DNA from 3 places in the Rubrivivax sp. JA1026 genome. Region 3 is predicted to be linked to each of the others. Evidence: predicted binding sites of a transcription regulator. Region 3 holds the regulator's gene; each other region holds the start of a gene.
What was found. Region 3 encodes FNR, which switches genes on or off when oxygen is low (the NO sensors DNR and NnrR bind a similar motif). Its sites were predicted from a motif close to TTGATNNNNATCAA; they were not measured.

Region 1 (7,746 bases), on a different contig from region 3:
AGATCCCCGATGGCGTCCCAGGCCGTAACCCAGGCCTCATGTTCTTCCAGGGGAAGTGACGGATCGCGGTGCGTTGGTGGTGGTGGTACGAAGACTCGGCCATCCCTGCTGCCGATGACGAAGACGCGTGTTCGTGTTTGCGGCACCCCATAGTCGGCCGCGTTCAGCGTGACCACGACGGGGCGATACGCGGTGCCGGATGCAACATTGATCCGGCCGATCGCCTGCAGCAACAGCCGTAGCCCTTCATCCTTACCGCCAAACGCGAGTCCCTCGACGTTCTCGAGAAGAAATGCCTTCGGGCGTACCTCTTCGAGGACTCGCAGGTAGCCCGCCAGTGTGTTGGCGCGAGGGTCTTCCAAGCGGAGGCTATCGCCGGACTTCCACCAACCGCTCTTGGAAAAGGGCTGGCAGGGCGGACCACCGATCAGCATGTCGACACTGCCGGAGCGCAGCCGGCCCGCCTGAAGAATGCGTTGGGTTGGCGTCTTCAGCAGGTCGTCCTCGATCACCGGCCATGGTCGGCTGGCCCGCAGGCTCTCACAGCACTGGTGGTCCCACTCAAGTGCGACTCGGGTTTCAAAGCCGGCGGCCTCGAAGCCGTAGTCCAGGCCGCCTACACCTGTGAAGAGACTGAGGACGGAAAACTGCTTGGACATCAGGGTGCGGCGGCAATGAGGGCGAAGGCGTCTGCCGGATTTTCGTGCCAGTTGGCACCTACCTTCAGGGCGCTCTGAATTCTCCCCGAGCACTTGGCATGAGGAGGCAGCGCCTTCGTCGGTATGAACCGGTACTCCCAGCGCTCAGTCACGGCGTGGAGGCAGGCCGCGAGCACCTGGAAGTCCTCGGGTTGGTAGTACCTCGAGCAGGGGTTGCCCTTGGAGGCACGCGTGCGCTGGAAGTCGACGCGAGGACAGCCATCAGCCGCCCGTTGACGCAGCACGTTCTTGCACTCAATCAATATTGGCCCCCGGTTCCTGAATCGGAGTTCGATATCGGGGCGGCCTTCTTGGTCGAGCCTGCGACAGTCGCGGACGCCAGGAACGCGTTGTAGGTACTGCTCCAGATGGTGCTCCGCGACCCAGCCCCGGACGGCCATCTTTAGCCGGCTCGCGCTCTGGATGAGGTCCAGGACTTGTTGGCTCGACATGCTCAGTTCGCTAGTCAGCGCATGCGTCCCCGACTCGGAGAGCGCTGGGCTGCCGAAGAACTGTTCTGCGAGCAACTGCCGGTGTCCCGCGTCCAGGCCATGCGCGAGCCGCTCGAAGCGTATGAAGTCCAAGACACGACGCTTTGCGACGCCTACCAGCGTTTCGATGGGCTCTCCCTCCCGGCGTCGGCTGTCGCGCTCCCAGGCGTGCCATCCTGCCGTGGCGATTGCTTCGGCATGTGCCCGCTTGAACTCCAGGCTGATGAACATGCGCGTCTGGTCGTGCAGCACCGGGTCGGCGCCGACCAGGATGCCCTCCTTCGGGTCGATGCCGACAAAGATCGTCGTCACCAACCGCGACGGATCCTGCTCCAAGGGAAGCCGCAACGTTGGGTCGCCGCCATACTTGATCTGGAAGCGATGCTCGTCAGCGGGACGATTGCGAGTGAGTTTGGAGTTGGCCAGGAACGCGTAGGCAAGTACGCCGTGCCGTTCGCCGAGCGGAGTGTCGAAGGTGATGTGAAACGGTGCGAGTCCCGCATCGCTTACGTAAACGATGGTGCAACCAGCGGCCTGAAGGCCTTCGACTAGGAAGTCCAGCAGCGGCTGCTTGGCTGCGCGCTTGACCTGCCACTGTTCGTACTTGAACCCTGCCATTGTTTTCGCTGGAAGCGCGGTGTTCTGATGGATGGAGCAGCAGTTTAGGTTCGGCCTGAGCATGGCCGGCGTTTCGAGATTCGGCAGCGCTCGGTCGGACTAAAGCACGCCGCCAAAGCCGAATCAACGCCCCCCAGAGAGGGCGCGTGGCACGTCTACGCGGGGGAGTACGGTATGCCCGTGCGGCGCTAGGTACTGATCCTAGGACCGCTGCCGGCGTTCGCGCCGGCTCTCGCAGCCGACGCAGCGCAGCGCCCAGGGCTCGGCCTTCAGCCGGTCGAACGGGATCGCCTCGTCGCAGTCGGCGCAGCGGCCGTACGCGCCGGCCTGCAGCCGGCGCAGCGCGGCGCTGACCTCGCCCAGTTCACGCAGCTCCAGGTCGGACAGCGCCATGTCGACGTCGCGCTCGTCCTCACGCTGCGGCTGGTCGTCGTGATCCTGCTCGCGCAGCTCGTGCGCGTGCTCGGCGCGCGACAGGCCCTGGTGGTGGTCTTCGAGCCGGCGGTCGAGCTGGTGCTGCCGCTGCACGAGCGCGGCTTCCAGCCATGCCCGCTGGCCCGCCGTCAGTTGGGTGGACATCGTCTTCTCCTCGGCAGGGCTCTCGGGAGCCTCGGTGCGGCTCATCTTGCGCCGCGCTGTCGGGTGCTGAATTGAGGTTCATCAAGCCGCAGCCCGCCGCGGCGGCCCCGGCCGCGCTCCCTACAATGGGCCGCGTGTCGCCTCCCGTGCTTCCGGCTGCCTGCGAAGTGCTCGTCGTCGGCGCCGGCCCGGCCGGCAGCGCCTGCGCGCGCACGCTCGCCGCGGCCGGGCACGACGTGCTGCTCGTCGACCAGCACGTCTTCCCGCGTGACAAGGTCTGCGGCGACGGCCTGATCCCCGACGCCCACGCCGCGCTGCGTGTGCTCGGCGTGCACGACGAGGTGATGGACCGCGCCCTGCGCGCCGCGCACGTGCGCTGCGTCGCGCCGCGTGGCGGCCACGTCGACGTGCCCGGCACGCTGGCGGTGCTGCCGCGGCGTGATCTCGACGACATCGTCTGCCGCGCCGCGCGTGCGGCCGGGGCGCGTTTCGCCGCGCCGTGGCGTTTCGTCGCCCCGCTGCTCGACGGCGAACGTGTCGTCGGCGCCCGGCTGCGTGGCGACGGCATCGAACACGAGGTGCGTGCACGCTGGGTCGTGCTCGCCACTGGCGCCGCGGCGCCGCCGCTGGTCGCCGCCGGCGTCTGCGAGCGCCGCGCGCCCAGCAGCGTCGCGCTGCGCGGCTACCTGCACCACCCGGAGCTCGCGGCGACGCTGCGCGAGCTGCAGATCGTCTGGCACCCGCGCCTGTCGGGCGGCTACGGCTGGATCTTTCCCGGCCCGGGCGGCACCTTCAACGTCGGGGTCGGGCTGACCGCCAGCCACGCCAGCGAAGAAGGGGGCCGGGCCTCGATGCGCGAGGTCAACCTGCGCCGGATGCTCGACACCTTCGCCGCGGTGCACGCCCCGGCGGCCGACCTGCTGGCGCGCGGCGAGCTGCGCGGCGACTGGAAGGGCGCGCCGCTGCGCTGCTCGCTGGGTGGCGCACGCTGGTCGCGCCCCGGGCTGCTGGTCACCGGCGAAGCCGCCGGCAGCACCTACGCCTTCACCGGCGAGGGCATCGGCAAGGCGCTGGAGACCGGCCTGCTGACCGCCGCCGCGCTGGCCGAAGGCGGCGACGATGCCGCGGTGCGCGCCCGCCACGAGGCCGCGCTGGCCGGCCTGAAGCCGCGTTTCGAGCTCTACGAGAAGGCCGCGCACGTCAACCGCCTGCCCTGGCTGGCCGACCTCGTCGTCTGGCGCGCGCGCCGCAGCCCGCGCATCCTGCGCCGCATGAGCGCGGTGCTCGAGGAGCGCCAGAACCCCGGCCGCCTGCTCAGCTGGCGCGGCATGACCAAACTGATGTTCGAGTAACCGCGATGTGCCAGCTGCTCGGCATGAATGCCAACACGCCGACCGACGTGATGTTCAGCTTCGCCGGTCTGGCCTGCCGCGCCGACGAGCACAAGGACGGCTTCGGCATCGGCTTCTTCGAGGAGCGCGGGCTGCGCCACTTCATCGACCACCACGGCGCGCGCACCAGCCCGGTGGCCGAGCTGGTCAAGCACTACCCGATCAAGAGCCTCAACGTCGTCGCCCACATCCGCAAGGCGACGCAGGGCCGCGTCGCGCTGGAGAACACCCACCCGTTCGTGCGCGAGCTGTGGGGCCGCTACTGGGTGTTCGCGCACAACGGCGACCTGAAGGACTTCGCGCCGCGGCTGCACGGCGCCTTCCGCCCGGTGGGTGACACCGACAGCGAACGCGCCTTCTGCTGGCTGATGCAGGAGCTGGACAAGGCCCACGCCGACCTGCCGAGCATCGACGAGCTGACCTGCACGCTCGCCGAGCTGCTGCCGCTGCCGGCGCGCCACGGCACGTTCAACCTGCTGCTGTCCAACGGCCAGGCGCTGTGGGCGCACGGCTCGACCAAGCTGCATTCGCTGGAGCGCCGCCATCCGTTCGGCGCCGCGACGCTGGCCGACGAGGACCTGACGGTCGATTTCGCCGCGCTGACCCAGCCCGGCGACCGCGTCGCCATCGTCGCCACCGAGCCGCTGACCGCCGGCGAGCCCTGGTCGGCGTTCGCACCGGGCGAGCTGCGTGTCTTCGTCGACGGCGAGTGCCGGCTGCGGCGCTGCCCCTGAGCCCCACGCACGGCCGGCGCGGGCCACAATCGCCGCGGTCTCCCGCCGCGACGACACCATGGCCGCCATTCCCGTCCCCCGCTTCGACGTCTTCTACCGCCACGCCGAGCTTTCGCGCCTGCTGGCCGACTACGCCGCCGCCCGCCCCGGGCTCGTGCGGCTGGAGTCCATCGGCAAGAGCCACGAGGGTCGCGACATCTGGCTGGTGGTGCTGACCAACCCCGACACCGGCGCCGACGTCGACAAGCCTGCGTTCTGGGTCGACGGCAACATCCACGCCGCCGAGCTGACCGCCAGCACCGCCTGCCTGTACTGGCTGCACCAGCTCGTCACCGGCTACGAAGCCGGCGACGAGAAGATCCGCCAGCTGCTGGACACGCGCGCCGTCTACCTCTGCCCGCGCCTGAACCCCGACGGTGCCGAGCTAGCGCTGGCCGAGCGCCCGCGCCACATCCGCTCGTCGACGCGGCCCTACCCGTATGCCGAGGAGCCGGTCGACGGCCTGACGATCGAGGACGTCGACGGCGACGGCCGCATCCTCTACATGCGGGTGCCCGACCCGCACGGCCCGTGGAAGAAACACGCCGAAGAACCGCGGCTGATGGTCGCGCGCGAGCCCGGCGAGTTCGGCGGCGAGTACTACCGGCTGATCCCCGAGGGCACGCTGAAGCACTTCGACGGCGTGCGCATCAGCGCAAACCGCGACGTCGAGGGTCTGGACCTGAACCGCAACTTCCCCGCCTACTGGCGCCAGGAGTTCGAGCAGCTCGGCGCCGGCCCCTACCCGGCCAGCGAGCCCGAGGTGCGGGCGATGGTCGACTTCCTCGTGCGCCACCCCAACGTCGGCGCCGCGGTCAGCTTCCACACCCACAGCGGCGTCATCCTGCGGCCGATGGGCACCCAGTCCGACGACGACATGACGCCCGAGGACCTGTGGATCTACAAGCGCCTGTCCGACATCGGCGCCAGGCTCACCGGCTACCCGGCGATCAGCAGCTTCCACGACTTCAAGTACCACCCGAAGGAAGTCATCACCGGCACCCAGGACTGGGTCTACGAGCACCTCGGGGCGCTGTTCTGGACGGTCGAGATCTGGGCGCCGAACAAGGAAGCCGGCATCACCGACTACAAGTGGATCGAGTGGTACCGCGACCACCCGCCCGAGGACGACCTGAAGCTCTTGAAGTGGAGCGACGAGCAGTGCGGCGGCCAGGCGCACGTCGACTGGTACCCGTTCCGCCACCCGCAGCTGGGCATGGTCGAGCTCGGCGGCTGGGACCGCATGAACTACTGGCGCAACCCGCCGCCGGCGCTGCGCGAACGCGAGGCGGCACGTTTCCCGGCCTGGCTGACGCAGCTCGCGCTGTCGCTGCCGAAGCTCGAGCTGCTGCGCGCCGAGGTGCGGGCGCTGGGCCCCGACACCTGGCGCGTGCGCCTGGCCGTCGGCAACGCCGGCTACCTGCCGTCGAACATCAGCAAGCGTGCGATCGAGCGCAAGACGGTGCGCGGCACGGTGTTCCGCATCCACCTGCCGCCCGAGTGCACGCTGATCTCCGGCCGCGAACGCATCGAAGGCCCGCACCTGGACGGCCACGCGCCGCGCCAGTCGCTGCAGGCTTTCCTGCCGCAGCGCGAGATCACCGCCGACCGCGCGGTCGTCGAGTGGGTCGTGCAGGGGCCGCGGGGCGCGGCGATCGGGCTCGTCGCCAGCGCCGACCGCGCCGGCACGGTGCGCACCGAGGTCACGCTCGACTGAAGGAGCTGCGACGGGGCTTGCTCGTCGCAGTCAAGCTGCCGCCGTGGACCGGCTTTGCCGGGCCACCGGCGGCGCCCCCTTGAGGGGGAGCGCCGAAGGCGCTTCGGGGGGGGTCAGTTCCTCACCCAGCGGGCGAGGGTCTCGCGGAGTTTGTCGGCGTCGATCGGCTTGGTCAGGAAGTCGTCCATGCCGGCGGCGGTCGCGGCCTCGCGTTCGCTGACCAGCGCCGCGGCGGTCAGCGCGATGATCGGCAGGCGCCGGCCGGCCTCGCGGTAGCGCAGCGCGCGTGTCGCCTCGTAGCCGCTCATCACCGGCATCTGCACGTCCATCAGCACGGCATCGAAGGGCTGGCCGCAGGCCGCGGCACGTTCCACCGCCTCGACCGCCTGGCGGCCGTCGATCGCCTGCTCGACCTGCAGCCCCCAGCGCTCCAGCAGCGCCACCGCGATCATCATGTTGACCGGGTTGTCCTCGGCCATCAGCACGCGTGCGCCGGCCAGCTCGCGCGGCACGCCCGCCGCCGCCGCGCTGGCGGCGGCCGCCGCAGCGGGCGCCGGGGCCAGGCTGCGCGGCAGCGGCAGCACGGCCCAGAACACGCTGCCGCGGCCGGGCTGGCTGTCGACGCCGACCTCGCCACCCATCAGCGTCGCCAGCTCGCGGCAGATCGACAGCCCCAGCCCGGTGCCGCCGAAACGCCGCGTCGTCGACTCGTCGGCCTGCGTGAACGGGCGGAACAGCCGGGCCTGCGTCGCCGGGTCGATGCCGGGGCCGGTGTCGTGCACCTCCAGCCGCACGCGGCCGGCCGGCACGCGGCGCACCACGACACGCACGCCGCCCGCGGCGGTGAACTTCAGCGCGTTGCCGAGGAAGTTGGTGACGATCTGGCGCACCCGCAGCGGGTCGCCGACGACGGTGCCGTCCAGCCCCGGGCCGATGTCGAAGTCCAGCGTCAGGCTTCGCGCCGCGGCCATCGTCGCGTAGACGCGCTGCGCGCCGTGCAGCAGCTCGACCAGGTCGAAGGGCTCGCTGGCCAGCTCCATGCGGCCGGCCTCGATCTTGGAGACGTCCAGGATGTCCGAGACGATCGCCGCCAGCGACTGCGCGCTCTCGGCGATGTGGTCCAGGTACTGCTGGCGCACCTGCTCGTCGAGCTGGGCGTCGCGGGCCAGCTTGGCGAGGTTGATCATGCCGTTGAGCGGGTTGCGCAGCTCGTGGTTGGTGTTGGCCAGGAAGGCGCTCTTGGCGCGGCTGGCGGCCTCGGCGGCGTCGCGTGCGGCGGCCAGGCGGCGCTCGAACTCGCGCCGCTCGGTGACGTCCTCGACGATCCAGACCGCACCGCCGCGCGCCGGGTCGACCGGGTCGACGGCCTTGACCACGAGCCGGGCCAGGAAGGTGCTGCCGTCGCGGCGCTGGGCATGGCCCTCGATCTCCACCGGCTCGCCGCGGGCCAGCGCCGGCAGCGTGCCGCGGGCGATCTCG
Region 2 (7,746 bases), on a different contig from region 3:
GGCATCCGCACGCCGCAGCAGGTGTCGCTGATCGGCTCGCGGCGCTGGGCCGAGCTGGCCCTCGTCTCCGAGGCCGAACGCGCCGAGAAGTACCCGTCGCTCGAGGAGCTGATGCCCGAGCTGTACCGCCAGCTGATCGAGGCCGAGACGCGCCTGGAGAACCACTTCCGCGACATGCAGGACCTGGAGTTCACGATCCAGGAAGGCCGGCTGTGGATGCTGCAGACGCGCAACGGCAAACGCACCGGCGCGGCGATGGTGCGCATCGCGATGGAGATGCTCGAGCAGGGCATGATCGACGAGAAGACGGCGCTCGAGCGGGTCGTGCCCGACCGCCTGAACGACCTGCTGCACCCGATCTTCGACCCGCGTGCGCTGGCCGCGGCGACCCCGCTGGCGCGCGGCCTGCCGGCCTCGCCGGGCGCGGCCACCGGCCAGATCGTCTTCTTCGCCGACGAAGCCGAGGCCTGGGCCCAGCGCGGCCGCGAGGTGATCCTCGTGCGCCAGGAGACCTCGCCCGAGGACCTGCGCGGCATGAGCGTCGCCAAGGGCATCCTGACGGCGCGCGGCGGCATGACCTCGCACGCCGCGGTCGTCGCACGCGGCATGGGCAAGTGCTGCGTCAGCGGCTGCGGCGCGGTGCACGTCGACCTGAAGGCGCGCACGATGACCATCGACGGCACCGTCTACGCCGAAGGCGAGTGGATCTCGCTGAACGGCTCCACCGGCGAGGTCTACGCCGGGCGCATCGCCACGCGCGACGCCGAGCTGTCGGGCGACTTCGGCAAGCTGATGGCGCTGACCGACAAGTACCGCCGGCTCGAGATCCGCACCAACGCCGACACCCCCGAGGAAGCCGCCATCGCGCGCAGGTTCGGCGCCACCGGCATCGGCCTGTGCCGCACCGAGCACATGTTCTTCGAGGGCGACCGCATCCTCGCGGTGCGCGAGATGATCCTCGCCGACGACGAGGCCGGCCGCCGCAAGGCGCTGGCCAAGCTGCTGCCGATCCAGCGCGGCGACTTCGAGGGCCTGTTCCGCGAGATGGACGGGCTGCCGGTGACGATCCGCCTGCTCGACCCGCCGCTGCACGAGTTCGTGCCGCACGACGACGCCGGCCAGCTGGCGATGGCGCGCGACATGGGCGTGTCGCTGGGCCGCATCAAGCTGCGTGTCGAGGAGCTGCACGAGTTCAACCCGATGCTGGGCCACCGCGGCTGCCGGCTCGGCATCAGCTTCCCCGAGATCACCGAGATGCAGGCGCGCGCGATCTTCGAGGCGGCGCTCAACGCCAAGGCGCGCGGCACCGCGGTGGTGCCCGAGATCATGGTGCCGCTGGTCGGCACGGTGCGCGAGCTCGACCAGCAGGCCGCGGTGATCCGCCGCGTCGCCGAGCAGGTGTTCGCCGAACGCGGCGAGACGCTGCACTGGATGCTGGGCACGATGATCGAGACGCCGCGCGCCGCGCTGATGGCCGACAGCATCGCGCGCAGCGCCGAGTTCTTCTCGTTCGGCACCAACGACCTGACGCAGATGACGATGGGCTTCAGCCGCGACGACGCGGGCAGCTTCCTGCCGCGTTACCTGAAGCTCGGGCTCTACGAGCACGACCCGTTCCGCTCGATCGACCAGAAGGGCGTCGGCCAGCTCGTCGAGATGGCGGTCGCCAAGGGGCGGGCGACGCGGACGGACATCGAGCTCGGCGTCTGCGGCGAACACGGCGGCGACCCGGCCTCGATCGCGTTCTTCCACCGCGCCGGGCTGCGCTACGTGAGCTGCTCGCCGTTCCGCGTGCCGATCGCGCGGCTGGCCGCGGCCCAGGCCGCGATCGCGGCCTGAACCGGGAATGCCGAACAGGCCCCGCCGACAGACTCCCGGCAACCTCACGGGACGGCCAGCGGCCGTTCGTCGAACGGCATGTCGTCCCCCCCGATGCACCGCGCTCCCCTGACCGGCCTGCTCGCGCTTCTGGCGCTGGCCGGCAGCGCCCATGCGGCGGCCGAAGGGCCGGTCTGGACCTACCGCGTGCGCCCCGGCGACACGCTGATCGCGCTGCAGGCGCGGCTGCTCGCGCCGGGCATCGGCTGGCAGGCGCTGCAGCAGCGCAACCAGGTTGCCGAGCCGCGCCGTCTGCCGGTCGGGCGCCCGCTCGAGATCCCCGTGGCCTGGCTGCGCGCGCAGCCGGTGCAGGCCGACGTCCTGTTCGTGCACGGCGAGGTCGAACTGCGCCGCGCCGGCGAGGCGCCGCGGCCGCTGGCCTCCGGTGAACAGGTGGCCGCCGGCGACGAGATCGTCACCGGCGCACGCTCGTCCTCGGCGGTGCTGGGGCTGGACGACGGCTCGCGGCTGCTCGTCGAGCCGGGCAGCCGCCTGCGTGTCGAGGCGCTGGACCGGCGCGGGGCCAGCGCCTACCGCGAATCGCGGCTGAAGCTGGAGAACGGCGGTGCCGAGGCCAGCGTGCCGCCGGCGCCGGCCTCGCCGCCGCGGCCGCGGCTGCAGATCCGCACCCCGGTCGTCAACCTCGCCGTGCGCGGCACCGAGTTCCGCGCCCGCAGCGACGCACACGGCACGCGGCTGGAGGTGCTGCGCGGCCGGGTCGCGGCCGGCGCCCGGCCGGTGGCCGCCGGCCGGGGCCTCGTCGCCACCGCCGACGGCGTGCAGCGCGCCCGGCCGCTGCCCACGGCGCCGGTGCTGGCGCTGCCGGCCGGCCCGGTGACGCGGCTGCCGCTGGCGTTCGCCTGGCCGCCGCTGGCCGGCGCCACCGCGTACCGAGCCCAGGTGCTGGACGCCGACGCCGACAGCCGGCTGCGGCTGGACGGCCGTTTCGACGAGGCCGCCGCCGAGTGGCCCGACGACCTGCCCGACGGCCGCTACGAGCTGCGTGTGCGCGCCATCGGCGCCGACGGGCTCGAAGGCCTGGACGCACGCGCCGGCTTCGAGCTGAAGGCGCGCCCCGAGCCGCCGATGCCGATGGCGCCTGCGCCCGCCGCCCGCGTCGACGCCGGCCGCGTGGCCTTCGCCTGGACACGCCACCCTCAGGCCGCGCAGTACCGCCTGCAGGTCGACACCGTGGCCTCGTTCGAGTCGCCGCAGGTCGAGCGCGAGCTGGTGGACACGGCGACGAGCGTCGATCTGGCGCCGGGCCGCTATTTCTGGCGCCTGCGCAGCGTGCGCCCGGGCGGCGACGCCGGGCCCTGGGGCGAAGCGCTGGCGCTGGAGGTCGTCGAGCCGCCTCCCGCGCCACCGGCCGTGCCGCCGCAGGCCGAGGCCCGGCACGACCGCGTGACGCTGGCCTGGCCGGCGTCGCCGCGGCCCGGGGTGCACTACGAGATCCAGGTCGCGCGCGACGCCGGCTTCGCCGCCCCGGTGCTCGAAGGCAGCTCGGACCGCGCCGCCTGGAGTTTCGAGCCGCCGGGCGCGGGCCTCTACCACGTGCGTGTGCGTGGTGTCGGCAGCGACGGCCGCCCCGGCGCCTGGGGCACGGCGCAGCAGTTCGAGGTGCCGGCCGCCTGGCACTGGTGGTGGCTGTTGCCGGCGCTGCTGTGGCTGCTCTGAGCCCCGGCCGGCGACGCTGGATCGTTCCCGCGGCAGGCCTGGTCGCCGCCGTCGTAGTCGGCGTCTCGCCGCTGCAGTCCTGGTGGTCGCAGCCGCTGCAGGACTGGGCGCAGCGCACCGCAGCGCCAACCCGGGCGCCCGCCGGGGTGCTGATCGTCGATGCCGACGACCGTTCGATCGAGGCCCTGCGCGGCACCGGCGCCTGGCCCTACACGCGCGACACCCACGCGCTGCTGATCGACGGCCTGCGCCGCCACGGCGCCCGGGCCGTCGTGCTGCAGCTGCTGCTGGCCGAGCGCCGTGACACCGTCGACGGGCGCCCGGTGGCCGGGCCGACGGCGGCCGGCCGCAGCGCCGACGGCCGCACGCTCGACGACCGCAAGCTGGCCGAGGTCGTCGGCCGCCCCGGCGCGCCGGTGGTGCTGGCTGCGGCCGGCGTCGACGCGCTGGCCGGCGCACGTGCCGCCGACGGCGAGCCGGCCGCGCAGCACTGGCGCGAGCTGCTGCTGCCGGCGGCCAGCGTGCGGCCCGACAACCCGGCGGCACTGCGGCTGGGCGTGGTGACGACACCGCTGGACGACGACGGCGTGCTGCGCCACGTGCCGCTGTGGCACGCCGCGGGCAGCCAGCGGCAGCCGTCGATCGCGCTGGCCGCGCTGCTGGCCGCCGGCGGCCATGTCGACGCGCGCTGGCCGGTCGACGAACGGGGGCGGGTGCAGCCGCTGTTCGGCCCCCAGGGCCGGGTCGAACGCATCTCGTACCGCGACGCGTGGACGCTCGCCGCCACCGATGTCGTCGACGGCGACCCGGGGCGTGCGCTGGCCGATGCGGTGCGCGGCCGCGTCGTCTTCGTCGGCAGCAGCGCGCTGCTGGCCGGGCGCACGATGACGGTGGCCGGCCAGGCCGACGCGACCGAGATCGCGGCGCAGACCTTCGCCGCGCTGCGCGACGGCCCGCTGGTGCGCACGGCCGGCGTGCCGCTGCAGGCGGCGACGCTGCTGCTGGCGCTGCTGCCGGCACTCGGCGCCGCGCTGACGGCCGCCGGCACCGGCGTGCTGCTCGCCGGCTCGGCGCTCGCCGCGCTGGGCCTGCTGGGGGCCGGCAGCGCGGCCATGGCGCTGGCGGCGATCAGCCTGCCGCTGGCGGCACCACTGGCGGCCCTGGTCGCGGCGCTGGCGGCGCTGCTCGTGCTGCAGCGCCGCGAGCAGGCCGAGTGCGAGCGCCGGCTGGCGCTGGAGCGCGAGATCGCGGCACGCTCCAGCGCCACCAAGTCGGCCTTCCTGGCGACCGTCAGCCACGAGATCCGCACACCGCTGAACGCCGTGCTCGGTGTCGCCGACCTGATGACGGCGACACCGCTGTCGGACGAGCAGCGCCGCCACGTCGACGTGTTCCGCCATGCCGGGCAGACGCTGGCCGCGCTGATCGACGACCTGCTGGACCTCGGCAAGATCGAGGCCGGCCGGCTGGAGCTGGTGGTCGAGCCGTTCGTGCTGCGTGCGTCGCTGGACTCGGTCGCGGCGCTGCTTCAGCCCCGTGCCGCGGCGAAGGGCTTGCGTTTCGTGCTCGACGTCGACGAGGACCTGCCGGCCTGGGTGAGCGGCGACCGGCGCCGCGTCGAACAGGCGCTGACCAACCTGCTCGGCAACGCGATCAAGTTCACGGCACGCGGCGAGGTGTCGCTGCAGGCGGCACGCTCGGCCGCCGGCGGCGTGCGCTTCACGGTGCGCGACACCGGCATCGGCATCGCGCCGGCGCAGCAGGCACTGGTCTTCGAGCCTTTCGTGCAGGCCGACGACCGCATCACGCGCGACTACGGCGGCACCGGCCTCGGGCTGGCGATCACGCGGGCGACGGCCCAGCAGATGGGCGGCGACCTGCGGCTCGAGAGCCGGCCGGGCGTCGGCTCGACCTTCACGCTGGAGCTGCCGCTGGCCGCGCACACCCCCGCGTCTGCGGCGCACACTCCCCCGGGGCCCGGTGCGGCGACGCCGGTGCTGCCGCCGCCGGAGGCCTGGCTGGACGGCGTGCTGCTGGCCGAGGACAACGAGCTCAACGTCTACATCGTCAGCGCGATGCTCTCCGGCCACGTCGGCCGGCTCGACGTCGCCGCCGACGGCCAGCAGGCGCTGCAGCGCCTGGAGTCCGGGCGCTACGACCTCGTCTTCATGGACATGCAGATGCCCGGCCTGGACGGCCTGGCGGCGACGCGTGAATGGCGCCGCCGCGAAGCCGAGCGCGGGCTGGTGCGCACGCCGATCGTCGCGCTGACGGCCAACGCCTACGACGAGGACGTGCGCGACAGCCGCGAGGCCGGCTGCGACGCCCACCTCGCCAAGCCGGTGTCGCGTGCCGCGCTACTCGAGGCGATGCAGCGCTGGGGCACGGCACCACGGGGCTGAAGCCGGCCGTCGAGCGCCGGCGACGTAAAGGTGCATTTGCCAAATTGCTTTGACGCTTGATGCGCGTTAACATGCTCGCGTCATACACCTTACGCCCGACCATGAGCTTCCCCAGCCCCTCCGTCCTGGACCTGCGCGGTGTCGCGCCGGCCGAACGCCACGCCCTCGTCTTCGGCCGCCTGGCCGAGCTGGCCGCCGGCGACGGCCTGCTGCTGGTCAACGACCACGACCCGGTGCCGCTGCAGCGCCAGCTGCACGAGCGCTGGCCGGGCCTGTTCAGCGTCGCCTACCTGGAAGACGGCCCCGCGGCCTGGCAGCTCGAGATCCGCAAGGCCGTGCCGGCCGAAGCCGCCGGCTCGTGCTGCTCGGGCGGCCGCTGCTGCGGCTGAGCCGGCGATGACCTGGGTCGTCACCGAAGCCTGCCTGTGCGGCCGGCCAACGGACTGCGTCGGCGTCGGCCGGAAGCCGGGGCCGCGGTGAAGCACGAACGCGCCGGCGTGATCCCGATCCGCCCCGTCGCCGCTGCCGCCGGGGCGCCGGAAGTCGTGTCGCTGGTCCAGAAGCGCCAGCCGATCCATGCCCGCGCCGTCAGCGGCCGCTACGCCACCTGGCGCTGGGTCTTCGTCTGGCTGACGCAGCTCTTCTTCTACGGCCTGCCGTGGCTGGAGATAGCCGGCCGCCAGGCGGTGCTGTTCGACATCGACGCGCAGCGCTTCTACCTCTTCGACCTGGTCCTCGTGCCGCAGGACCTGATCTATCTGGCGGCGCTGCTGGTGCTGTCGGCGCTGGCGCTGTTCTTCTTCACCGCGGTCGCCGGCCGGCTGTGGTGCGGCTACGCCTGCCCGCAGACGGTCTACACCTCGATCTTCATGTGGATCGAGCGCCAGTTCGAAGGCGACCGCCTGGCGCGTTTGCGCCTGGACCGCGCACCGTGGAGCGCCGGCAAGCTCGCGCGCCGCAGCGGCAAGATCGCCGCGTGGACCGTGTTCAGCCTCGTCACCGGCCTGACCTTCGTCGGCTGGTTCACGCCGATCCGCGAACTGGTGCCGGCGACGCTGCAGGGCGACATCGGCGGCTGGAGCGCCTTCTGGGCGCTGTTCTACGGCGCCTTCACCTACGGCAACGCCGGCCTGCTGCGCGAGCAGATGTGCAAGTACATCTGCCCCTACGCACGTTTCCAGAGCGCGATGATCGACCGCGACTCGCTGGTCATCGCCTACGACAGCGGCCGCGGCGAGCCGCGTGGCGCACGCTCGAAGAAAGCCGACGCCGGCGCGCTGGGCCTGGGCTCCTGCGTCGACTGCACGCTGTGCGTGCAGGTCTGCCCGACCGGCATCGACATCCGCCACGGCCTGCAGAACGAGTGCATCGGCTGCGCCGCCTGCATCGACGCCTGCGACGGCGTGATGGACAAGATGGGCTACGCACGCGGCCTGATCCGCTACTCGACCGAGAACGCGGTGGCCGGCGGCTGGAGCCGGCGCGAGACGCTGCGCCGCGTGCTGCGCCCGCGGGTGCTGATCTACGGCGCGCTGCTCGCGGCGCTGACGCTGGCCTTCGCCGCCAGCCTGGCGCTGCGCAGCCCGTTCCAGTTCGACGTGCTGAAGGACCGCAGCACGCTGGCGCGCCTGGTCGACGACGGTGCGATCGAGAACGTCTACCGGCTGCAGGTGACGAACCGCAGCGAACAGCCGCAGAAGCTCGCCGTCACGGCCGAAGGCCCGGCCGGGCTGGTGGTCGACGCCCCGCCGATCACGGTCGACGCCGCCGGCGCCGCCCAGGTCGTCGT
Region 3 (7,746 bases):
ACCTGCGCCGCCAGCGCGTCGGAGACGTAGTCGCCGTTCAGGTTGAGCGTCGCGATCACCGAGTACTCGGCCGGGCGCAGCAGGATCTGCTGCAGGAAGGCGTCAGCGATCGAGTCCTTGATGACGATGTCCTTGCCGGTCCTCGGGTTCTTGAACGAGCACCACGGGCCGCCGTCGATCGGCTGGGCGCCGAACTCGCGCTGCGCCAGCGCGTAGGCCCAGTCACGGAAGCCACCTTCGGTGAACTTCATGATGTTGCCCTTGTGCACGATGGTCACGCTGGGCTTGTCGTTGTCGACGGCGTACTGGATCGCCTTGCGCACCAGGCGCTCGGTCCCTTCCTTCGAGACGGGCTTGATGCCGATGCCCGAGGTCTCGGGGAAACGGATCTTCTTGACGCCCATTTCCTCGATGAGGAACTTGATGACCTTCTTCGCCTTGTCGCTCTGGGCTTCCCACTCGATGCCGGCGTAGATGTCCTCGGAGTTCTCGCGGAAGATGACCATGTTGGTCTTCTCCGGCTCCTTCAGCGGCGTCGGCACGCCCTTGAAGTACTGGATCGGGCGCAGACAGACGTAGAGATCGAGTTCCTGGCGCAGCGCGACGTTCAGGCTGCGGATGCCGCCACCGACCGGCGTCGTCAGCGGGCCCTTGATCGACACGACGTAGTCGCGCACTGCGTGCAGCGTCTCCTCGGGCAGCCAGACGTCGGGGCCGTAGACCTTGGTCGACTTCTCGCCGGCGTAGACCTCCATCCAGTGGATCTTGCGCTTGCCGCCGTAGCTCTTGGCGACTGCCGCATCGACCACCTTCAGCATCACCGGCGTGATGTCGAAGCCGGTGCCGTCGCCCTCGATGTACGGAATGATGGGCTGATCAGGGACGTTCAGCGAGAAGTCGGCGTTGACCGTGATCTTCTGCCCGCCCTCGGGCACCTTGATGTGCTGGTACATGAAAGAGGTCTCCACAAACCGCGCGTGCGGTGGGTCGTCGGGGAATGAATTCGCGGGAATTGATTCTAGGTCAACGACTGTCTGGCGACTGACGTGCCAGGGAGATCTCCGGACATCGGCTGGACACGCCGTGCCGGGCACGGCCTCAGGTGGCGCAGTAGGCCTGCCACTGCATCCACAGGCCGTGGCCGAGCGCCCAGCCGGACGCGAGCGCGAGCAGCGCGCCGGCGGCGCGCGTGGCCCAGGTCGTCGCAGCCGCCGAGGCCGACACGCCGAGGCGCAACCAGAGCATCGGCCCGAGCACCAGCCCGGCACCGCTGGCGACGGCGAAGGCCCCCATCGCGGCAGCGCCGGCGGCGGCGGTGTTCGCCAGCGCGGCGACGACCAGGGCCGACTGCAGCAGCCCGCAGGGCCAGGCCACCCAGAACGATCCCGCCGTTGCCGCGCGCGCCGGCCCCTTGATACGCTGCCAGCCGCCGGCGTCGGCCTGCGGCGCACGGCGCTGGGCACTGCGGCCGATGTTCTCCAGCCATTGCGGCTGGCGCCCCTTCCACACCAGCCAGACCCCGAGGGCCAGCGCCGCGGCGTGGGCCAGAGTCCACAGCGGCCGCAACGCGGGGCTCAGCTCCCCGACCGCGGACAGGAGGTTGACGCCGGACGCGACCAGCGCACCGGCCATCGCGTAACCCAGAACACGCGCGAGATGGAAGCTCCAGAGGGCAGCCGGCTGGCCGCGCGGCAGCACCGCGGTGCACGCCGCGCCGCACATCGCGATGCAGTGCGGCGCCCCGGCCAGCCCGAGCATCAGCGCGCTGACGACGAGCGCGAAGTCCACGCGGGGCCTTGCTGAGTCATGCGCGGATTATCCCGTTGCGGGATAACCCGTGCCGACTCAGATGATGCGCGAGAAGCGCTCGCGGTTGCCGCTGGCGCGCAGGTGCTTGTCGAAGACGGCGGCCACGCCGCGCACGTAGTACCAGCCCAGCGCGGTGATCTGGATCGAGTCGTCGTTCACCTCGACGAGACCGCCTTCGGCGAAGGGCTTGAGGTCCTCGATCTCGGCCGCGAAGTAGTCGCGGAACTTGATCATGTGGGAGAGTTCGATCGACTCGTACTCGACGCGCCCCTGGCACATGATGGCCATGATCACCGCCTGGCGCAGCAGGTCGTCGCGCGTCAGCGCGAGGCCGCGCACGATCGGGAATTCACCCTTGGCGATCGACTCGTAGTACTCGGGCAGGGTCTTGGCGTTCTGGCTGTAGGTCGCACCCATGCGGCCGATAGACGACACGCCCAGCGCGATCAGGTCGCAGTCGGGTTGCGTGCTGTAGCCCTGGAAGTTGCGGTGCAGGCGCCCCTGGCGGCGCGCCGCCGACAAGGCGTCACCGGGCAGCGCGAAGTGATCCATGCCGATGTAGGTGTAGCCCGCGGCGATGAAGCCGGCGATCGCGCCACCGAGCATCTTGATGCGCTCTTCGCCCTTGGGCAGATCCTCGGCGAGGATGCGGCGCTGCGGCTTGAAGCGGGTCGGCAGGTGCGCATAGGCGTACAGCGCGATGCGGTCCGGGCGCAGCTCGGCGATCTGCTGGATGGTGCGCGCGAACGACTCCGGCGTCTGCTTGGGCAGGCCGTAGATCAGGTCGGCGTTGATCGACTCGAAGCCGTTGGCACGGGCGGCGATCACGAGATCGCGCACGCTGTCATAGGACTGGACGCGGTGCACGGCCTCCTGCACCTCGGGATCGAAGTCCTGGATGCCGAAGCTGATGCGGTTGAAGCCGACGGCCGCCAGGCTGCGCAGCCGCTCCGGCGTCGCAGTGCGCGGATCGACCTCAATGGAGATCTCGGCGCCGGCGACGACCTTGAACGCGTCGCGCAGCGTGTTCATCAGCCGGGCGATCTCCTCGTCGGTGAGGAAGGTCGGCGAGCCGCCACCGAAGTGCAGTTGCGAAACCGTCTGCCCCTTGCCCAGCTCGGCGACATGCATCGCAATCTCGGCCTCGAGCGCATCGAGGTACTCGGTGCTGCGCTCGTGGTGCTTCGTGATGATCTTGTTGCAGGCGCAGTAGTAGCAGACCGATTCGCAGAACGGGATGTGGATATAAAGCGACAGCGGCGGCGTGCCGCCGACGGTGCTGCCTTCGGCTCGTTGGCGCAGCGCCTGCCGGTACTCTGCTGGGCCGAAGGCCTCGCCGAAGCGATCCGCGGTGGGGTAAGAGGTATAGCGGGGGCCGGGCACGTCGAGGCGCCTCAGCAGTGCTTCAGGAACAATCGTGTCCATAATTCATCCGGCCGTCATGCGGTACGGGCTGGACTGTGCCAAACCCCCACCTGACGGGCTTGATCTGCCTCAAGCGACACCCCGGGACGCGAGCGAAGAATCGCCCCTGCCCTTGAGCGACGTCATGAGCGATACTCGGGTGAACACCGCCACGCCGGACCGAACTGCTTCCAATCGTCGAACCCCTATGAACAACACGTCTTCCGGCATCCGGCTCGAACCGTTCAAGGTCGCGTGCTCGAGCTGCAATCTGCGAGAACTGTGTCTGCCGGTCGGCATGTCCAACGATCAGCTCGAGCGCCTGGACACGATGGTGGCAACGCGCCGTGCAGTGCCGCGCGGCGAGACGCTGTTCCGCGCCGGCGATCCGTTCCTGTCGCTGTACGCGGTGCGCACCGGCTTCTTCAAGACCTGCGTCTCGTCGGAAGACGGGCGGGACCAGGTGACGGGCTTCCAGATGGCCGGTGAACTGCTCGGCCTCGACGGCATCGGCACCGACCGCCACACCTGCGACTCGGTCGCGCTCGAAGACTCGCAAGTCTGCGTGATCCCGTTCCAGCAGCTGGAAGACCTGTCGCGCGAGTTCAGCGACCTGCAGCGCCAGCTGCACAAGATCATGAGCCGCGAGATCGTTCGCGATCACGGCGTGATGCTGCTGCTGGGCAGCATGCGGGCCGAGGAACGCCTCGCTGCCTTCCTCCTGAACCTGACCCAACGGCTGCAGACGCGCGGCTTCTCGCCGCATTCGCTGATCCTGCGCATGACGCGCGAAGAGATCGGCAGCTACCTGGGCCTGAAGCTCGAGACGGTCAGCCGCACCTTCTCGAAGTTCCAGGATGACGGCATCCTGGAAGTCAAGCAACGCCAGATCCGCGTGCTCGACCCGCAAGCCCTGCAGAAGCTCGTCAACGGCTCCTCGGCCGCCTGCTGAGACGGCTGCCCATACGCCAGACGCCGCGCACCGCGCGGCGTCTTGCTTTCAGCGGCCGCGAAAGCTGCGGCTGTTGATCTCGGCTTCGCTGCGCGACAGCAGCAGCGTCAGGCCCGCCGCCGCGGCCACGACCACCCACAAGGCGAAGAAGGCCACGGTGTAGACCGCCACCGGCTGCAGTTCGACCACCGCACCGCCGAGCCAGCGCAGCGAGGCCGGGTCGACGAAGGCGAACAGCGCCAGCTCGAGCACCACAGCCGCCATGAAGGCCGGCCAGAGCACGGCGCTCCAGTCTCTTGCCCGCCGCTTCATGACCGTGCCCGCGAAAAGCGCGTCAGGGCGCCGCCGTGGCGGCGTGGTTGCGAGCCGCGACGGCCGGCGTGTCCGCCTGCACCTGGCCGGATTGAGGAACCGAAGACGGCACCTCGGTGATCACCGCCTCGGCGCCGCGGATCGCGATCACGGCCGTCGACAGCGACGCGACGACGACCACCAGCGGACCGCCAAGGACCAGCCAGACCATGCCGATGCGCCACCAGGGCGTCGTGTCGCGGGAAACTTGATTCGGACTCATCAGGGACTCCTGTCGTGGCCGCTTCAGCGGGGGACGACGAAGGTGGAATTCTCGGAAGCGACCACGGAAGACGGATCCCGGGCGTCGGGCAGCCGGTCGACGTGGAACTGTATCGTGTGGGCACCGGGCCCTGCCTGCGTGGCGGTTTGCGGCGGCACGCGCAGCGCGATCGTCACCCAGCGGGCGCCGGCGGATTCGACGTCGAACTCCGGCTGCCCGTCGATCACCATGCCCGCCAGGCCTTCGGCACGCACGCGGTAGCGCTGCGGCGACTCGGTGGCGTTCATGACCTGCAGCCGGTACAGGTTCTCGATGTAGCCGTCGTCGACGATGCGGGCGAGCGACGCCCGGTCACGCACCACGTCGACGCGGAACGGGTGTCGAAGCGCGAGGCTGGCGGCGAATGCGCCGACGATGACGAACAGGATCGCGGTGTACACCAGCACCCGCGGCCGGAACACCCGCTGCAGCATCTGCCCGCGCGTCTGGTGCTGCGCCATGCCGTTCTGCGTGGCATAGCGGATCAGCCCGCGCGGGTACTTCATCTTGTCCATCACGCCATTGCAGACGTCGATGCAGGCGGTGCAGCCGATGCACTCGTACTGCAGGCCATCGCGAATGTCGATGCCCGTGGGACAGACCTGGACGCACAACCCGCAGTCGATGCAGTCGCCCAGCCCCTGGCTGCGCGCGTCGACCTTGCGCGAACGCGTGCCGCGCGGGTCTCCCCGCTCGGCGTCGTAGCTGACGATCAGCGTGTCCTTGTCGAACATCGCGCTCTGGAAACGCGCGTACGGGCACATGTACTTGCAGACCTGCTCGCGCATGTAGCCGGCGTTGCCCCAGGTGGCGAAGCCGTAGAACAGCGTCCAGAAGGTCTCCCACGGGCCGAGCGTGAAAGCGAACGCGGATGGCAGCAGCTCGCGGATGGGGGTGAAGTAGCCGACGAAGGTCAGGCCGGTCCACAGCGCGATCAGGATCCAGACGGTCTGCGTTGCGCTCTTGCGCCACAGCCGCTGGAAGTTCCAGGGGCCGGCATCGAGCCGCATGCGGGCGTTGCGGTCGCCTTCGAAGCGCCGCTCGACCCACATGAAGATCTCGGTGTAGACCGTCTGCGGGCAGGCGTAGCCGCACCACAGCCGCCCGGCCACCGCGGTGAACAGGAACAGCGCATACGCCGAGATCATCAGCAGCGCCGACAGGTAGATCAGGTCCTGCGGATACAGGACCAGCCCGAAGATGTAGAAGCGCCGCGCCCCGAGATCGAAGAGCACCGCCTGGCGCGCGTTCCAGTCGAGCCAGGGCAGGCCGTAGAACACGAGCTGCGTGATCCACACCAGCGCCCAGCGCCAGCCGTTGAACCAGCCCGAGACCGAGCGTGCGTAGATGCGCTTGCTCTTGACGTAAAGAGAAACGACCGCCTCGGTCGCGGCACCGGCTGTCGCCGGCGCCTCGTCCGAGGCGGCCGATGCCGGGACGGGCCGGTTGTCGAGGTCGGCCCGGGCCTGGCTCATCTCATGCTCCCGTTCAGCGCGTCGCGACGGTGCTCGTCTGCGACAGGCTCCAGACGTAGGCACCCAGCACGTGGATCTGCTCCGGGCTCAGCCGCGAGGCCTGCGCCGGCATGATGTTGACCTTGCCGTTGACGACCATGTCGACGATCGCCTGCTCGCCATAACCGTGCAGCCAGATCTTGTCGGTCAGGTTGGCCGAACCCACCGCCTGCATGCCCTTGCCGTCGGGGCCGTGGCAGGCCGCGCAGACCGCGAACTTCGCCTTGCCCTGCTGCGCCGCCACCTCGTTGTGCGGGCTGCCCGACAGGCTCAGCACGTACTGGGCGACGTTCTTCACGTCTTCGGGCGTGCCGACGGCTGCAGCCATCGGCGGCATGTTGCCGACGCGGCCGAGGGTGATCGTTTCCTTGATCTTGTCGAGCGTGCCGCCATGCAGCCAGTCGTTGTCGGTCAGGTTGGGGAAACCCTTGCTGCCGCGAGCATCCGAGCCATGGCACTGGGCGCAGTTGTTGGCGAACAGGCGCTCGCCGATGGCCATCGCCTGCGGGTCCTTGGCCAGCACCTCGGCGGGCTGGTCGACGAACTTCGCGTACAGCGGCGCCATCTGTTCACGCGCCTTTTCCATCTCGGTCGAGTGCTGGCCGGTGCTGGTCCACTGCAGCGAACCCTTGTGGCTGCCGAGACCCGGATACAGAACCAGATAGATGACCGCGAACGCGACCGTCACGAGGAACAGCCCGGCCCACCAGCGCGGCAGGGGGTTGTTCAGTTCGCGCAGGTCCTCGTCCCAGACGTGGCCGGTCGTGTTGTCGTCGGCCATCACCTTGCGGCGGCTGGCGATGATCAGCAGCACCAGGCAGAAGACCAGGCTGACGATGGTGATGCCGGCCACATAAAGCGACCAGCCTGAGTTGAAGAAATCGCTCATTTCCGTTCTCCTGAGGCCTCGACGCCTTCCTTCTCGGCGAAGGGAAGCATCGCGGCCTCATCGAATTGGCCACGGCGCCGCCGAGACCAGGCCCAGACCACGATCCCGATGAAGAGCGCGAAGCTCGCGACGGTGACGATGGTGCGGAGGGTGTTGATGTCCATGGTCGTGGACGGCGTCACTTGACGGCCGTTCCCAGCACCTGCAGGTAGGCGATGACCGCGTCCATCTCGGTCTTGCCCTTGACCTCGCCGGCCGCCTGCGCGATCTCGTCGTCGCTGTAGGGCACGCCGACCGAGCGCAGCGCCTTCATGCGCGGCGCCAGACCGTCGGCGTCGACCTCGTTGCGCGACAGCCAGGGGTAGGCCGGCATGTTGGACTCGGGCACCAGATCACGCGGGTTGTTCAGGTGAATGCGGTGCCACTCGTCGCTGTAGCGGCCACCCACGCGCTGCAGGTCGGGGCCCGTGCGCTTGCTGCCCCACTGGAACGGATGGTCGTAGACGAACTCGCCGGCCATCGAGTAGTGGCCGTAGCGCAGCGTCTCGGAACGGAACGGACGCAC

Region 1: G5B56_RS13425 (TraR/DksA C4-type zinc finger protein) is a predicted target of FNR. The motif match lies at 2,458-2,471, and genes of this name have one in related genera.
Region 2: G5B56_RS14910 (DUF2249 domain-containing protein) is a predicted target of FNR. The motif match lies at 6,014-6,027, and genes of this name have one in related genera.

What each region holds. Positions count from the first base shown of each region.
Region 1 is NZ_JAALCQ010000007.1:173,703-181,448, reverse strand. It holds gene G5B56_RS13435 (DNA cytosine methyltransferase) at 1-659, opposite strand, end outside; gene G5B56_RS13430 (hypothetical protein) at 659-1,870, opposite strand; gene G5B56_RS13425 (TraR/DksA C4-type zinc finger protein) at 2,009-2,386, opposite strand; gene G5B56_RS13420 (NAD(P)/FAD-dependent oxidoreductase) at 2,512-3,738, shown strand; gene G5B56_RS13415 (class II glutamine amidotransferase) at 3,744-4,511, shown strand; gene G5B56_RS13410 (M14 family metallopeptidase) at 4,570-6,267, shown strand; gene G5B56_RS13405 (PAS domain S-box protein) at 6,381-7,746, opposite strand, start outside.
Region 2 is NZ_JAALCQ010000008.1:240,100-247,845, reverse strand. It holds gene ppdK (pyruvate, phosphate dikinase) at 1-1,839, shown strand, start outside; gene G5B56_RS14920 (FecR domain-containing protein) at 1,933-3,555, shown strand; gene G5B56_RS14915 (CHASE2 domain-containing protein) at 3,543-5,957, shown strand; gene G5B56_RS14910 (DUF2249 domain-containing protein) at 6,059-6,346, shown strand; gene ccoG (cytochrome c oxidase accessory protein CcoG) at 6,434-7,746, shown strand, end outside.
Region 3 is NZ_JAALCQ010000001.1:420,359-428,104, reverse strand. It holds gene icd (NADP-dependent isocitrate dehydrogenase) at 1-953, opposite strand, end outside; gene G5B56_RS01955 (sulfite exporter TauE/SafE family protein) at 1,099-1,788, opposite strand; gene hemN (oxygen-independent coproporphyrinogen III oxidase) at 1,846-3,234, opposite strand; gene fnr (fumarate/nitrate reduction transcriptional regulator Fnr) at 3,422-4,165, shown strand; gene G5B56_RS01940 (hypothetical protein) at 4,214-4,447, opposite strand; gene G5B56_RS01935 (hypothetical protein) at 4,500-4,739, opposite strand; gene ccoG (cytochrome c oxidase accessory protein CcoG) at 4,763-6,253, opposite strand; gene ccoP (cytochrome-c oxidase, cbb3-type subunit III) at 6,267-7,181, opposite strand; gene G5B56_RS01920 (CcoQ/FixQ family Cbb3-type cytochrome c oxidase assembly chaperone) at 7,178-7,345, opposite strand; gene ccoO (cytochrome-c oxidase, cbb3-type subunit II) at 7,360-7,746, opposite strand, start outside.